Linked DNA regions of Desulforapulum autotrophicum HRM2. The protein of the gene in region 1 interacts with the protein of each later gene in a pairwise test. Links are inferred from orthologs where the notes say so. Each region holds a gene or a part of one and is shown in the gene's direction. Other genes may lie near its edges.

Region 1 (6,468 bases):
CCGGTTGTAAAGCGAATTGTAAAGATTTTCAACCTGTTCGTCGATCAGCTCTTCTCCAGCAAGATCAGGCCGCCCCACATCCCCCACAAACATGCAGTCACCGGTGAGCACCAGCCATGGTTCCTGACTGCGCAGGGTATCTGTCACAAGGATTGAAAGCCCATGGGGGGTGTGACCAGGGGTTCTGAGGATATCAAGTTTGACACTGCCCATCATGAACGAATCCCCGTCCTTGACCGGTTTAAATTTATAGGTGGCCGGGGTCCCCTCCAGCAGGTAGATGTCAGCACCGGTGCGAGAACGTAATTCCATGTTACCGCTCACATGGTCGGCATGGATATGGGTTTCAAAGATATGGGTGATTTTCATGCCGTTATTCCGGGCAAGATCAATATACTCTTTGACCTCCCGTTTGGGATCCACCACACAGGCAACCCCGGCACCGGGACAACCGATGATGTAAGAAAGACACCCCATTCCCTCAACTGCAATTTGTTTAAAATACATTTACCCTCCTTTTCACGAAGACCTTTGCCGGGCCCCCTTCTGGTTGAATATAGTCATTGTATTAAGTGCCAATAAACAGTCTTGATTTACGTCACATTTTAAGATAGTGCTCACAAAACAATATAGCCCCTGTCCACTATTTTGCAAGAATTTTCCCAATAACCCTTAACCACTGCGGGTTCAGTTACGACCCATTGACTAAAATGGGCATCAAGGGGTATATTATCAGATGGCACATCCCCGACACGGTCAGGGATAAACTTGCCCAGACAGTCCAGGCAGGATTGAAACATTACAAATTAAATACACAGATAAAAACCAAGCAGGAGCATAAACGTATGAAACCATGTCCATGTTGCTCAACATTACCCTACAGCCAGTGCTGTGAACCCATCATCCGCGGAACCGTCTCAGCCACCACTGCCGAACAGGTCATGCGGTCAAGATATACAGCCTATGCACAAGGGGAAATTGGCTATCTCAAGGAAACGACCCACCCGGACGGTATGGCCGATTTTGACGAACAGGCAACCCGCTCCTGGTCTGAGAATTCACTATGGAAGGGTCTTGAGATCCTTACGACCGAGGCAGGCGGCCCAGAAGACACCCAGGGCAGTGTGGAATTCATTGCCCGTTTTACACAAAAGGACGTCGAGCACAAGCACCATGAACTGGCAATCTTTAAACGCGAGAACGACCGCTGGCTATTTCTGGACGGCAATCCGGTAAAGCCGAAACCCATGAAAAACAGCGCTCCCAAGATTGGTAGAAACGACCCCTGTCCGTGCAACAGCGGGAAAAAGTATAAAAAATGCTGTGGAAAATAATGGAGGACACCATGTACCTTGTTACCGCAAAACAAATGCAGGCCATGGACAAAGAAACCATTGAGGGCTTTGGCATTCCCGGGCGGGTTCTCATGGAGAATGCCGGACGGGGGGCCTTTGCCTTTTTACAGGAGCTCTTTCCAGACCTAGGTTCAAAAAAAGTATGCGTGCTTGCAGGCCCTGGCAACAACGGGGGCGACGGTTTTGTGGTGGCAAGATATCTTGTCCAGATGGGGGTAAAAACCGAGGTCTTTCTTTTTGCCCCTCCAAAAAAAATAACAGGGGATGCCCTGGCAAACTTAACCCTCCTGAAGACCCTGGTCAAGGTAAGCTCCCATGGCTCATTAACCGAGATCCTGGATATGGAAGGCGTTGACAGCATCAGGACAGAGATGGCCCAGGCCGACATTATGGTTGATGCCCTCCTTGGAACGGGCCTGAACTCGGATGTCAGGGGATTGTTCAAAACCGTCATTGAAAGGGTCAACGCCCTTCCCTGTAAGGTTTTGAGTATTGACATCCCATCGGGTCTTAACGCCGACACCGGCACGGCCCGCGGCACAGCAATCCAGGCCCATGCCACTGCAACCTTTGCATTTGCCAAGGCAGGCCATTTCCTTTTTCCAGGCAAGGCACTTACCGGCAAACTCAGGATCGTCGATATCGGGATCCCCCCGTTTATCTGCAATGGCATCGCTCCTGGGTTGAAGGTTGTGGCACACCGGGAGGTTGCGCAACTCTTTCCCAAAAGGGAACACGACACCCACAAGGGTAATTTCGGCCATCTGCTTGTAATTGCCGGTTCAACCGGCAAAACAGGAGCCGCGGCCCTTACGGCCAACGCGGCCATGGCCATGGGTGCCGGCCTTGTCACCCTGGGGATTGCTGAGACCCTCAACCCCGTCATGGAAATAAAGGTGACGGAACCCATGACCTTTCCCCTGGAAGAGAGTACGCCGGGTCACCTGTCCGACCATTGCTTTGAGGTCCTCACAGGTCTTGCACGGCAAAAAAACGCCATGGCCCTGGGACCCGGCTTGGGAACCGATCCTGCCACCCAGCGCCTGGTCAAAAAAATCATACAGGAACTGGCCCTTCCCATGGTGGTTGATGCCGATGGCCTCAACGCCATTGCAGACGACCCCGGAATTCTTAAAAAGGCCCGGGCACCGCTTATCCTGACCCCCCACCCCGGAGAGATGGCAAGACTATGTAAAACTACCACAAAACAGATCCAGGCCAACCGGCTTGAAGCGGCAGCCGATTTTGCCACAACCTTTAAGCTTATTGTTGTTCTCAAGGGAGCATCAACCCTGATAGCCCTTCCCGACGGTCGAACCCGCCTGTGTCCCACCGGGAATCCCGGCATGGCATCGGCCGGCATGGGCGATGTTCTCACCGGTATGATCGCAGCCCTCCTGGCCCAGGGGTTTAGCCCTGGGAATGCCGCCGTGGCAGGTGTTTATCTCCATGGCCTTGCCGGAGACATCCTTGCCCGTCAGTATAAGGGTGCCGGGTTTGTAGCGTCTGATCTGATACACACCATTCCAGCGGCCGTTAATGGTGAGGGCCCATGGAACTGACCATTATCTCCCGTTCGGGCAGACAAACCCTTGGGCTGGGTGAGAAATTAGGCAGACTACTGGATCGTGGCATCACCATCTCACTTACCGGGGGGCTCGGTGCAGGCAAGACCACCTTTGTAAAGGGTCTTGCAAAGGGCCTTGAAGTGCCTGCCTCATTTTACGTTACAAGCCCCACCTATACGATCATGAACGAATACCCCGGACGGCTTGATCTGTGCCACATGGATCTCTATCGCCTTGGTTCAAGCGACGAGTTGGACTATATCGGTTTTTATGAAATGATAACTCTGGATCGGGTGACTGTCATTGAATGGCCACAAATCATCGAACAGGGAACCATCAATTTTGACCTTGCCATCACTATTTCAACGGACAAGGCATTCAACCGGGAAATATCTTTCTTTGCCTCTGGACTTGACGCATCAAAGATGCTAAGCAAACTATTTATTTAAAAATCAAACCCTTCAAAGCAGGAGCATCTATGGCATTGAAAGTGCAAAAATTCGGGGGTACTTCGGTTGCCGATATCGAACGAATACGAAACGTTGCCCAACGGGTAGCAAGGGCATATGACAAAGGAGATCAGCTTGTAGTGGTGCTCTCAGCCATGTCCGGAATGACAGACAAACTCATCGCCCTGGCTGAAGAGGCGTCAGAGATTCCAGACAAACGAGAGCTTGACGTACTGCTGGCCACTGGCGAGCAGACAACGGCTGCCCTGCTTGCCATGATGCTCAAATCCATGGGCTACAAGTCAAAATCCCTGCTTGGCTTCCAGGCCGGAATAAAGACAGACAAAAGTGCAGGCAGGGCAAGGATTCTTGATATAGAGGCCAAACGAATCAAGGCCCTTCTGGACAATGGGCATATCGTTGTGGTTGCAGGATTCCAGGGAAGCGACACAAACGGTGACATCACCACCCTTGGCCGGGGAGGATCAGACACCTCGGCCGTGGCCATTGCCTCGGCCCTGAAGGCCGATGTGTGTGAGATATACACGGATGTGGACGGGGTCTACACAACCGACCCAAGAATCTGCGCCAAGGCCAGAAAAATAAACATAATCAGTTATGAAGAGATGCTTGAAATGGCAGTGCTTGGCGCCAAGGTTCTCCAGATCCGCTCTGTTGAATTTGCAAAGAAGTATAATGTGCCCGTCCATGTCAGATCATCATTCAGCGAAGAGGAGGGAACCATGGTTGTCAATGAAAGCAGTGACATGGAAAGCGTTGTTGTCTCAGGCATCACCTGTGACATGAACGAAACAAGAATCACCCTTAAAAAAGTACCAGACCAGCCGGGAATTTCGGCCAAAATTTTCTCCCCCCTTGCCGAGGCTGAGATCATGGTGGACATGATCATCCAGAACACCCGGTCGGGCGGTGAGACCGACGTAACCTTTACCGTGCCCACGGTTGATTTTAAGCGGGCAAAGGAAATCTCTGAACAAGTGGGCAACAAAATTGGCGCAAAGGAGGTCCTCACGGCAGAGGATATTGCCAAGGTGTCGGTGATCGGCCTTGGAATGAAAAGCCATTCAGGCGTTGCCGCCACCATGTTTTCAGCCCTTGCCGCGGAAAATATCAACATCCGACTGATTGCCACCTCTGAGATACGCATCTCCTGCGTGATCAAGGCAAAATATGCAGAGCTTGCCGTACGAGTCCTTCACACGGCATTCGGCCTTGACAATCCAACTCAGTCATAACGGTCTGCAAGGGCCGCTTCAACCTCCCCTGCTATGGCATCCGCTGCGGCACAGGGATCAACCGCTGTTCGGATGGGCCTTCCCACCACAATGAAATCCGCCCCCTGCCCGATGGCCATGGCAGGGGTCGTGATTCGTTCCTGGTCATCATTTTCAACCGATCCCCAGGCAGGCCGTATACCCGGTGTAACAATGAGAAAATCCCTGCCAAAAACCTTCTTTACTGCTGCCGCCTCAAGACCGGAGCAGACCACCCCGGCACATCCTGCACCATGGGCAAATCCGGCCCGTTTGAGGACCAGCTGCTCTGTCCGGGTGACATACTCCTGCCTGAACCCACAGGCCTCTACCACTGAAGCATCATTGTCCGTCAGCAGGGTAACGCCCAGCACCCGGGTCTTTCCCTGACCGCCCTGAACGGCCATCTCAAGCATTTTTTGTGAGGATGAGGCATGGACAGTAACAAGGTCCGCCCCTGTCTTTACCGCACTTTCCATGGCTTTTTTGACGGTTGCAGATATATCATGAAGCTTCAGGTCAAGAAAAATTCCGGCATCGCTCAATGCCCTTACCCTCCTGACCATGGCGGGCCCCTGGTCGATAAAAAGCTCAAGGCCGATCTTAAACATGCCCACCTTTTGATCCAGCATTCTCACTAAATCTTCAGCCTCGGCTGCCGAATCCACATCAAGGGGAAAGATGATGCGACTGTTTCCTTTTTTCATTCAAAGCTCCTTTAGACTTGAAAATTTGCCTTTAATAATGTTAGTAAATATTGTTTATGTGGTCAATAAAATTGTCATATGCGCAGGGGAGGGGTTCACATGGTGTGGTTGAGAAGAGAACATATTCCAGCGGGAAGCTTCCGGGTAGAAAAAAAAGGACAGATACTGCTCCAGGCATTCCTTGGTACCTGTGTGGGCGTTGCCCTTTACGACAAGGTTACAAAAATCGGGGGACTGATCCATATCCTCCTTCCGGAACCGCCTTCAACCATGCCACCGGAATATCCGGAAAAATACGCTTCAACCGGCCTTCCCCTTCTTTTAGAGGAACTCTTTGCCCTGGGTGTTGACCCCTGCAATCTCACTGCCACCATTGCAGGCGGTGCCCTTGTGGCCCCCCTGAGTGAGCTTGACATCCACCTTGATATCGGTGGAAGATCCACGGATATCGCCATTGACATCCTTAACCGGTCTGGAATTAAAATCGTTAAATCCGAGACCGGAGGTTTCTTCACCTGCACCCTTGAGCTTAACATGGCAACAGGGCAATTTGCCATTAAACCCGTAGCCCTGGAGACCCCAGTCAATGAACATACCGTCAGCCTGCCCCCTCTCTCGGAGCAGGATATCACCAAAACCATAAAAAATTTAAAACCCATTCCCCAGACGGCACTCAAAATTCTCAGGATGATCCAGGACGATCATCATAACATGAAGGAGATCACCCGGGAACTGGGTAAGGACCAGGTACTGGGCGCACGGGTTCTCAAGATCACAAACTCGGCCATGTTTTTCGGCAGGATTAAGATAGAAAGCATCCAGGATGCCGTACTTCTGCTCGGTGAGTCCCTGCTCCTCAAAATGATCATAACGGCGGTTCTCAAGGATTATTTCAACCAGGTCGGAGACTCGGGCTACTCCCTTTGCCGGGGAGGCCTTTTCTTCCACGCCGTGGGCTGTGCAATGGTGGCGGAAAAAATAGCTGAACTAACGGGGCGGGAACCCCCAAATACCGCTTACACGGCAGGCCTGCTCCACGATATCGGCAAAGTGGTACTCGACCAGCAGATAGCAGCGGTGTATCCGCTCTTTTTCAGGGGAATCCACCACGACGG
Region 2 (6,372 bases), 2.0 Mb from region 1 along the record:
GCGACCGTCAAGCCCACCCGCCTTTAAGGGTCTTTTCCAGGTTGCCTTGAGTCCCATGTGGCCAACGTACTGGGGATCTCCAAAATAGATATAGGCCGTTGATCCCTTGCACCGCTGTTTGAGAAAATCACCCAGTTCCCTGTGGAACACCTTCAGGTCGCTCTCCTTGCCCATGCGGATACCATAGGGGGGGTTGGCAACAATGATCGTGTCTTCAAGGGCCTGGATCTGTCTGAAATCCATATTCAGAACAGATACCTGCCCGCCGTTGTGGAGTCCCATGAGGTTTGTCCTTGCTGCAGTTACAGATGATTCTGCAATGTCGCTGCCAGCTATCAGTCCCTGTGCAATGGGGATGATCCCTGCATTTGCCTCAGTTTTTACCTGGTTCCAGAGGTCCGGGTTGAAATCGGGCAGGATCTCAAATCCAAACCGCTGCCTGAAGATCCCGGCAGGGATATGGCACTGGTGCATCAAAGCTTCACACAGCAGGGTGCCTGAACCACACATTGGGTCATAGAGCGGCCGTGTGCCATCCCATCCAGAGATGCGGATAATGGCTGCTGCAATGGTCTCCTGCATGGGAGCTGTGACTGATTCTTCCCTGTATCCCCGTTTGTGAAGGGCGCCGCCGGATGCATCAATACTGATGTCAGCCGTCTCCTTTCGGATGTGCAGGTTGATCATGACGTCGGGGTCAAGGGTGTTGACGTCCGGTCGTTTGCCGGTCCTTTCCCTGAAGTAGTCTGCAATGGCGTCTTTGAGCCTTAATCCGGCATACTGGGAGTGGGTGATCTCGCTGTCTGACACGTTGGAGGTGATGGCAAAGGTACTTTTTTTCTTAAACAGGTTTTCCCATTTGATCTTTTTCGCCTGTTTGTAAAGGGTGTCGGTGTTATTGCAGGCAAACGAGGTCAGGGGAGCCAGTATTCTTGAAAAGAGTCTTGTTTGATAATTAATGCGGTAGAAGGTCTCTTTTTCAGCCTTAAAGTAGATGCCCCGGAACGAGGGAGTTACATCTGTGGCCCCGAGCTGTTTGAGCTCAGCCTCTCCCTCGTTGATGAGATCTTCTGCAATCTGGCCGAAAAAGGTAGGGTCCTGCTGGTATTTAAATCCTGTGGCATAGCGCTTGTGCTGGCCTGCCCGTTTCCTGATAACATTGGTTTTGATGCTTTTTATGGGTTCCATTTGCGTCTCTGTAACGATCGGGTTATTGGGTTTACGGCAAGCTCTATCCCACCCTGTCGTTTTTGGGTAAAGCCTTGTCCCTGTTTCTTCAGACGTTCTCCGTCAAGGACGTGAAGACGGTTCGCCATCTTCATTTGGATAAACATCCTGTACGCTTTAAGATTGACAATCGGCGGCATTGTATCACATAATGTAAAGCTTATGGAAAATTTATCCAAAAAAACAAACCGGGCCGGAATAAACGAGGTTTTACCGCTTATTCTTGCTCTCTGGGAAAAGTTTGCTCTTGCCATGGGGCGCTCATGGCCCACAGGGGAGCGTATTTCAAGCTTTAAACCATGCAGTCCCCAGGGACTGTGACTAAAAAATACATAAAAGGAGATCTTACCATGGCTGTTTCCAAAGAGCTGCTGGAAATCCTGGCCTGTCCCAAATGCAAGGGCGAGGTTACCCTCAATAAAAACAAAGATGGACTGGTGTGCCGGGCCTGTTGCCTTGTGTATGAAATAAGGGACGATATTCCCATCATGCTGGTCGAAGAGGCAAAGCCCTTTAAAGAATGAGTACGCCAAAGAGCCCGGATCCGGCAAAGCTTGTCATCAGTCTGTTCATGAACGATCAGTCCATTGTTCAAAGGGTACTCGCCCTTTTGGAGGAAAAATTCGGCAGCATCGACATGATCAGCCCCTGGTTTGATTTTGACTACACCAACTACTACCACAGGGAGATGGGGTCCCCCCTTTTTCGGCGTGTGGTGGTGTTCAAGGCGCTTGTTGCCCAAGACTCCCTGGCAGAGATCAAGATTTCGACCAATAACATCGAAGCCATGTGGAAAGAAAATGGGAAAAGAGCTGTCAATATTGATCCTGGCTACCTTGTCAAGTCTCGGTTCATTCTGGCAACGGGCAAGGATTTTGCCCACCGGGTCTACATCGGGCAGGGCATCTATGCCGATCTTACACTGATGTACCAAAAGGGACGATTCATTGACCTTGACTGGACCTATCCCGATTACAGGGGGAATGCCATCAAAAGTTTCCTTGAAATTGTCAGGGCAAAGTATTGCCTTGATTTTAATAAAGAGAGAAGTCTTCCATGATTAACAGCATGACTGCCTATTCAGAGGCTGCATTTACGGAAAATGATATTAGAGCAGAGGTGGAGATCCGTTCTTACAACAGCAAGAACCTGGATATAGCCCTCTACCTGCCCCCCTTTTGCCGCAGGTTTGAAGACGGTGTCAAGAAGATGGTTGCAGAGCGCCTTTCAAGGGGGCGGGTGGAGATCCGAATCTCAGTAAAGGATGAATCCCAGGCGTCAACGGGCTTTGTTGTTGACGAACAACGGGCACTTGCCTACTTCAAGGCCTTATCACTTCTTAAAAACTGCCTGGCCCTGGACGCTGACCTCACCCTGGACCAGGTAATTGCAGGACGGGACATGATCCTGGACGAGGAACGAGAGCCGGATTTTGACCTGGTGTGGCAGGTGGTTTCATCAACAATGATAAAGGCCCTATCCCAGCTTGAAACCATGAGAGCCGTTGAAGGGGAAAACCTTTTAACGGATCTGGAGGCAAGGATGGCATTCATCGAAACCGAGCTTGCAACCATTGAAGCCAATGCCCTTGAAATTCCTGAAATCTACCGGGAGCGTTTGTTGGAAAAACTTTCCCGCCTCACCGCAGGGGTGGAAAACCTTGATCCCGTGCGCCTCAGCCAGGAGGTTGCCATTCTTGCCGACAAGAGCGACATTTCTGAGGAGATCGTCAGGGCCTACAGTCATATCAAGCAGTTCCGGGAGATTCTGGCCTCAAACGAGCCGGCCGGAAGAAAGCTCAACTTTTTGATCCAGGAGTTCAACCGGGAGTTCAACACCATGGGCTCAAAATCCAGCCAGGCACAGTTGTCCCACAGGGTAGTTAATTTAAAGTCTGAACTTGAGAAAATCAGGGAACAGGTTCAAAACATAGAATAATTGTTCGTCAAACCAGGAGATATAATGGAACAGGTTCTTTTAAACATCGGGTTTGGTAATACCGTTGTTGCTGAAAAAGTGGTGGCCATCCTCACCCCCAACTCGTCACCCATGAAGCGGTTAAAGGATGATGCAAAGGATGAAAACCGTCTGCTGGACGTCACCCACGGCAGAAAAACAAGGGCCGTCATTGTGACCGAGAGCAATCATGTCATTCTCTCGTCCATCCAGGCCGAGACCATTTCCCAGCGATTTTCAACTTTAAAAAACCAGGAAAATGACGAGGGGTAGTTCTCCCGGAAGCAAAGGACATTATTTTGGAAAACAGCAAGAAACCGGGAAAACTATTTGTGGTGTCGGCCCCGTCGGGTGCCGGCAAGACCACCCTCTGTAAACAGATGCTCGACAGGTTCTCACAGCTCTCCTATTCGGTTTCCCACACCACAAGGCCGCCCCGACAAGGAGAGGTTCATGGTCAGGATTATTTTTTCATAGATAAATCCGAATTCCAGAGACGAATTGATGCAGGGCTGTGGGCCGAGTGGGCAAAAGTCCACGACAACTTCTACGGTACCAGCCTTACCCTGCTCCAGGATACCCTGGCACGGGGGGGCAATCTTCTTCTGGACATTGACGTCCAGGGGGCAAGGCAGATTGTGAAGGCGTTTCCAGCGGCCGTGACCATTTTTATCATGGCCCCTGATTTTACAACCCTTGAACAGCGTCTCCGACGACGGGGAACCGATTCTGAAGCGGTGATTGCCCAGCGCATGAAAAATGCGGAACAGGAGATCAGCCAGAAGGGATGGTACTCCCATGTGATTAAAAATGATGACCTCGAGACCAGCATCAACGAGATGTCCGTTATTTTTGAAAAGGAGCTTGCATGAGCCGGAAAAGTGAGGCAGTTGAGATCCTCTGTGGTATTCATCCGATTCGTGAAGCCCTGCGGGCGGGCAGGAGAAAGTTCTATGCCATTCTGGTTTCAAAGGATCGCTCCAGGGCGCGGCTGGCTGAAATTCTTGGCGTTGCACAAGAGCAGTCCATCCCTGTGGAGATCACCGATACAATGACCCTGGATGCCTTGACAGACAATGCCCGCCACCAGGGGGTGGCTGCCCGGGTGTCGCCCTTTGCAACGGTTCGGGCCGAGGGGATTGTCAAGCAGATGCCCAAGGGAGTGTCGAATAGATTCATTCTGGTGATTGAAACCCTTGAGGACCCCCAGAATTTTGGAGCATTGATCCGGACAGCCCTTTGTGCGGGTGTGGATCATATTATGATACCCAAGGAGAGGAGTGCTTCTCCCTCTCCATCGGTTTCCAGGGCCTCAGCCGGCGCCATGGAGCATGCCGAGATTTCGTTGATTACCAACACGGCCGGCCTTTTGCGGCAATTAAAGGCCATGGGATTCTGGGTTGCAGGGCTGGACGGCCAGGGGACAACCCCTCTGTTTTCGGCGGATCTTACCGGTAACCTGGTGCTTGTGGTGGGCGGTGAGCACAAGGGCATTCGGCCCCTGGTGAAAAAAGAGTGTGATTTTCTTGTTTCCCTGCCCATCAAGGCCGGCGTAACTTCCCTGAACGCATCGGTGGCAGGCGGGATCGCCATGTATGAAGCCCTTCGCCAGCGTCAGCTGACTGCATAACCGGCACGGCCGGGGCGAGAGATGGCATCCGGCCACAAAGAAGCATGAAACACGATGATACCGGGCAGGCGATAGTACCATTCCGCCCCCTTTGGTTACCCTGACCGGAACGGTAAACGTCGGGGGGCTTTTTGTCCTTCCAGACTAAAACGCAGGAACTGCGGGCTAAAGTCCTCAAACAGCCTGCGCTTCTTAACGCCTGGAAGGGCAAAAATCCTATCCCCTTTGGTTTACAATGTTCCGGTCAGGGAAACCAAAGAGGGCTCTAAAGTCGAGACTTTAACAATGATGTCTCGACAAGAGTTTCATATAACCACATGTCCTGGCGGACACAACGAAGCATGAAACTCGACAGTAGTAGGCCGGTGGGAACGGGTGTTGCCCTGAACGGGTTAAATGGCAACGGTGGACACGAGGTCCAAGGAGTTGCCATTTCCCTCGGAGCAGGCCATGGACGGCCTGCGAGAATGAGTGAAGGGCAACACCCGTTCCCGCCGGCCGGTCGAAGCGAGTTTCATATGAAACCGGCATGGCCGGAGCGAGGGTTGGCCCCGGCCTCAACGAGTGATGAAACGCCTCTGTTTGCAATGCTTTGGTGGGTGTTTCATATAAAAAAAATCAAGGAGCGTATAGATTAATATGAGCAACATTATTTCCATGAATGACGATCTGGTGCTGGATGTGCCCGATTGTGTTGAGATTCCCTTTATCGAGGGGGACGGCATTGGTCCTGACATCTGGCAGGCGGCACAGCCTGTGTTTGACACGGCTGTTCAACAAGCCTATAACGGTCAAAAAAAGATCCAGTGGCTCAATATTCCTGCCGGAGCCAAGGGGTTTAACAAGACCGGTGAATGGCTTTCCGATGATGCCCTTGAGATCATTGAGGCCCACCGGGTGGCCATCAAGGGCCCCTTGGCAACCCCGGTAGGCAGCGGCATGCGAAGCTTGAACGTTAAAATCCGTCAGCACCTGGACCTTTACGCCTGTATCCGGCCGGTGCGCTATTTCTCGCCCATCCAAAGCCCGGTAAAACATCCTGAACATGTGAACATTACCGTATTCCGGGAGAATACCGAGGATCTCTATGCTGGCATTGAGTGGGCCTCAGGCTCTTTTGAGGCCCAAAAGCTCCTTAAATTTATGAAAACCGAGCTGGACGTTGACGTATGCGCCACCGCTGCCATCGGCCTCAAGCCCATCTGCCCGGAAAAGAGCAAGCGACTGGTGAAAAAGGCCGTGGCCTATGCCGTTGACAATGGCTTGAAAAGCGTCACCCTCATGCACAAGGGCAATATCATGAAGTACACCGAGGGTGGGTTCAGACAATGGGGATATGAGGCGGCCCAGGAGTACTTTGGCGATCGGGTGGTCACTGAAGATGAGCTCTTTAAATCCCACAACGGAATTCTGCCCCGTGGCAAGGTGCTCATCCGGGACAGGATTGCCGACATGGTTTTTGCCGAGGTGCTGCTCAGGCCCCAGGAGTTTGACGTGATTGCGGCCCCCAATCTCAACGGGGATTATATCTCGGACGCCCTGGCGGCCCAGGTAGGGGG

What was found.
Region 2: the proteins of tsaE (region 1) and rlmB interact in binary tests that used the Escherichia coli proteins (3 or more experiments, as listed by UniProt). The link is inferred for Desulforapulum autotrophicum HRM2 from one-to-one orthologs.

Annotation. Positions count from the first base shown.
Region 1 is NC_012108.1:4,046,500-4,052,967, forward strand. The notes cover bases 1,641-4,639. They hold tsaE (tRNA (adenosine(37)-N6)-threonylcarbamoyltransferase complex ATPase subunit type 1 TsaE), read left to right. Parts: upstream 1,641-2,907; coding sequence 2,908-3,372; downstream 3,373-4,639. Other genes in these bases: HRM2_RS17710 (NAD(P)H-hydrate dehydratase), read left to right, coding at 1,641-2,917; HRM2_RS17720 (aspartate kinase), read left to right, coding at 3,402-4,628; pyrF (orotidine-5'-phosphate decarboxylase), read right to left, coding at 4,619-4,639. Outside these bases: HRM2_RS17700 (MBL fold metallo-hydrolase), read right to left, coding at 1-507; HRM2_RS17705 (YchJ family protein), read left to right, coding at 846-1,334; more of HRM2_RS17710, read left to right, coding at 1,346-1,640; more of pyrF, read right to left, coding at 4,640-5,353; HRM2_RS17730 (HDOD domain-containing protein), read left to right, coding at 5,453-6,468. UniProt on the Escherichia coli protein: Required for the formation of a threonylcarbamoyl group on adenosine at position 37 (t(6)A37) in tRNAs that read codons beginning with adenine.
Region 2 is NC_012108.1:2,094,288-2,100,659, forward strand. Bases 3,030-5,932 are described here. They hold rlmB (23S rRNA (guanosine(2251)-2'-O)-methyltransferase RlmB), read left to right. Parts: upstream 3,030-4,051; coding sequence 4,052-4,813; downstream 4,814-5,932. Other genes in these bases: HRM2_RS09190 (YicC/YloC family endoribonuclease), read left to right, coding at 3,030-3,165; HRM2_RS09195 (DUF370 domain-containing protein), read left to right, coding at 3,190-3,456; gmk (guanylate kinase), read left to right, coding at 3,483-4,055; HRM2_RS09210 (hypothetical protein), read left to right, coding at 5,155-5,451; icd (NADP-dependent isocitrate dehydrogenase), read left to right, coding at 5,453-5,932. In the rest of the region: HRM2_RS09175 (THUMP domain-containing class I SAM-dependent RNA methyltransferase), read right to left, coding at 1-1,188; HRM2_RS27615 (hypothetical protein), read left to right, coding at 1,390-1,548; HRM2_RS25975 (Trm112 family protein), read left to right, coding at 1,578-1,751; HRM2_RS09185 (DUF4416 family protein), read left to right, coding at 1,748-2,287; more of HRM2_RS09190, read left to right, coding at 2,284-3,029; more of icd, read left to right, coding at 5,933-6,372. UniProt on the Escherichia coli protein: Specifically methylates the ribose of guanosine 2251 in 23S rRNA.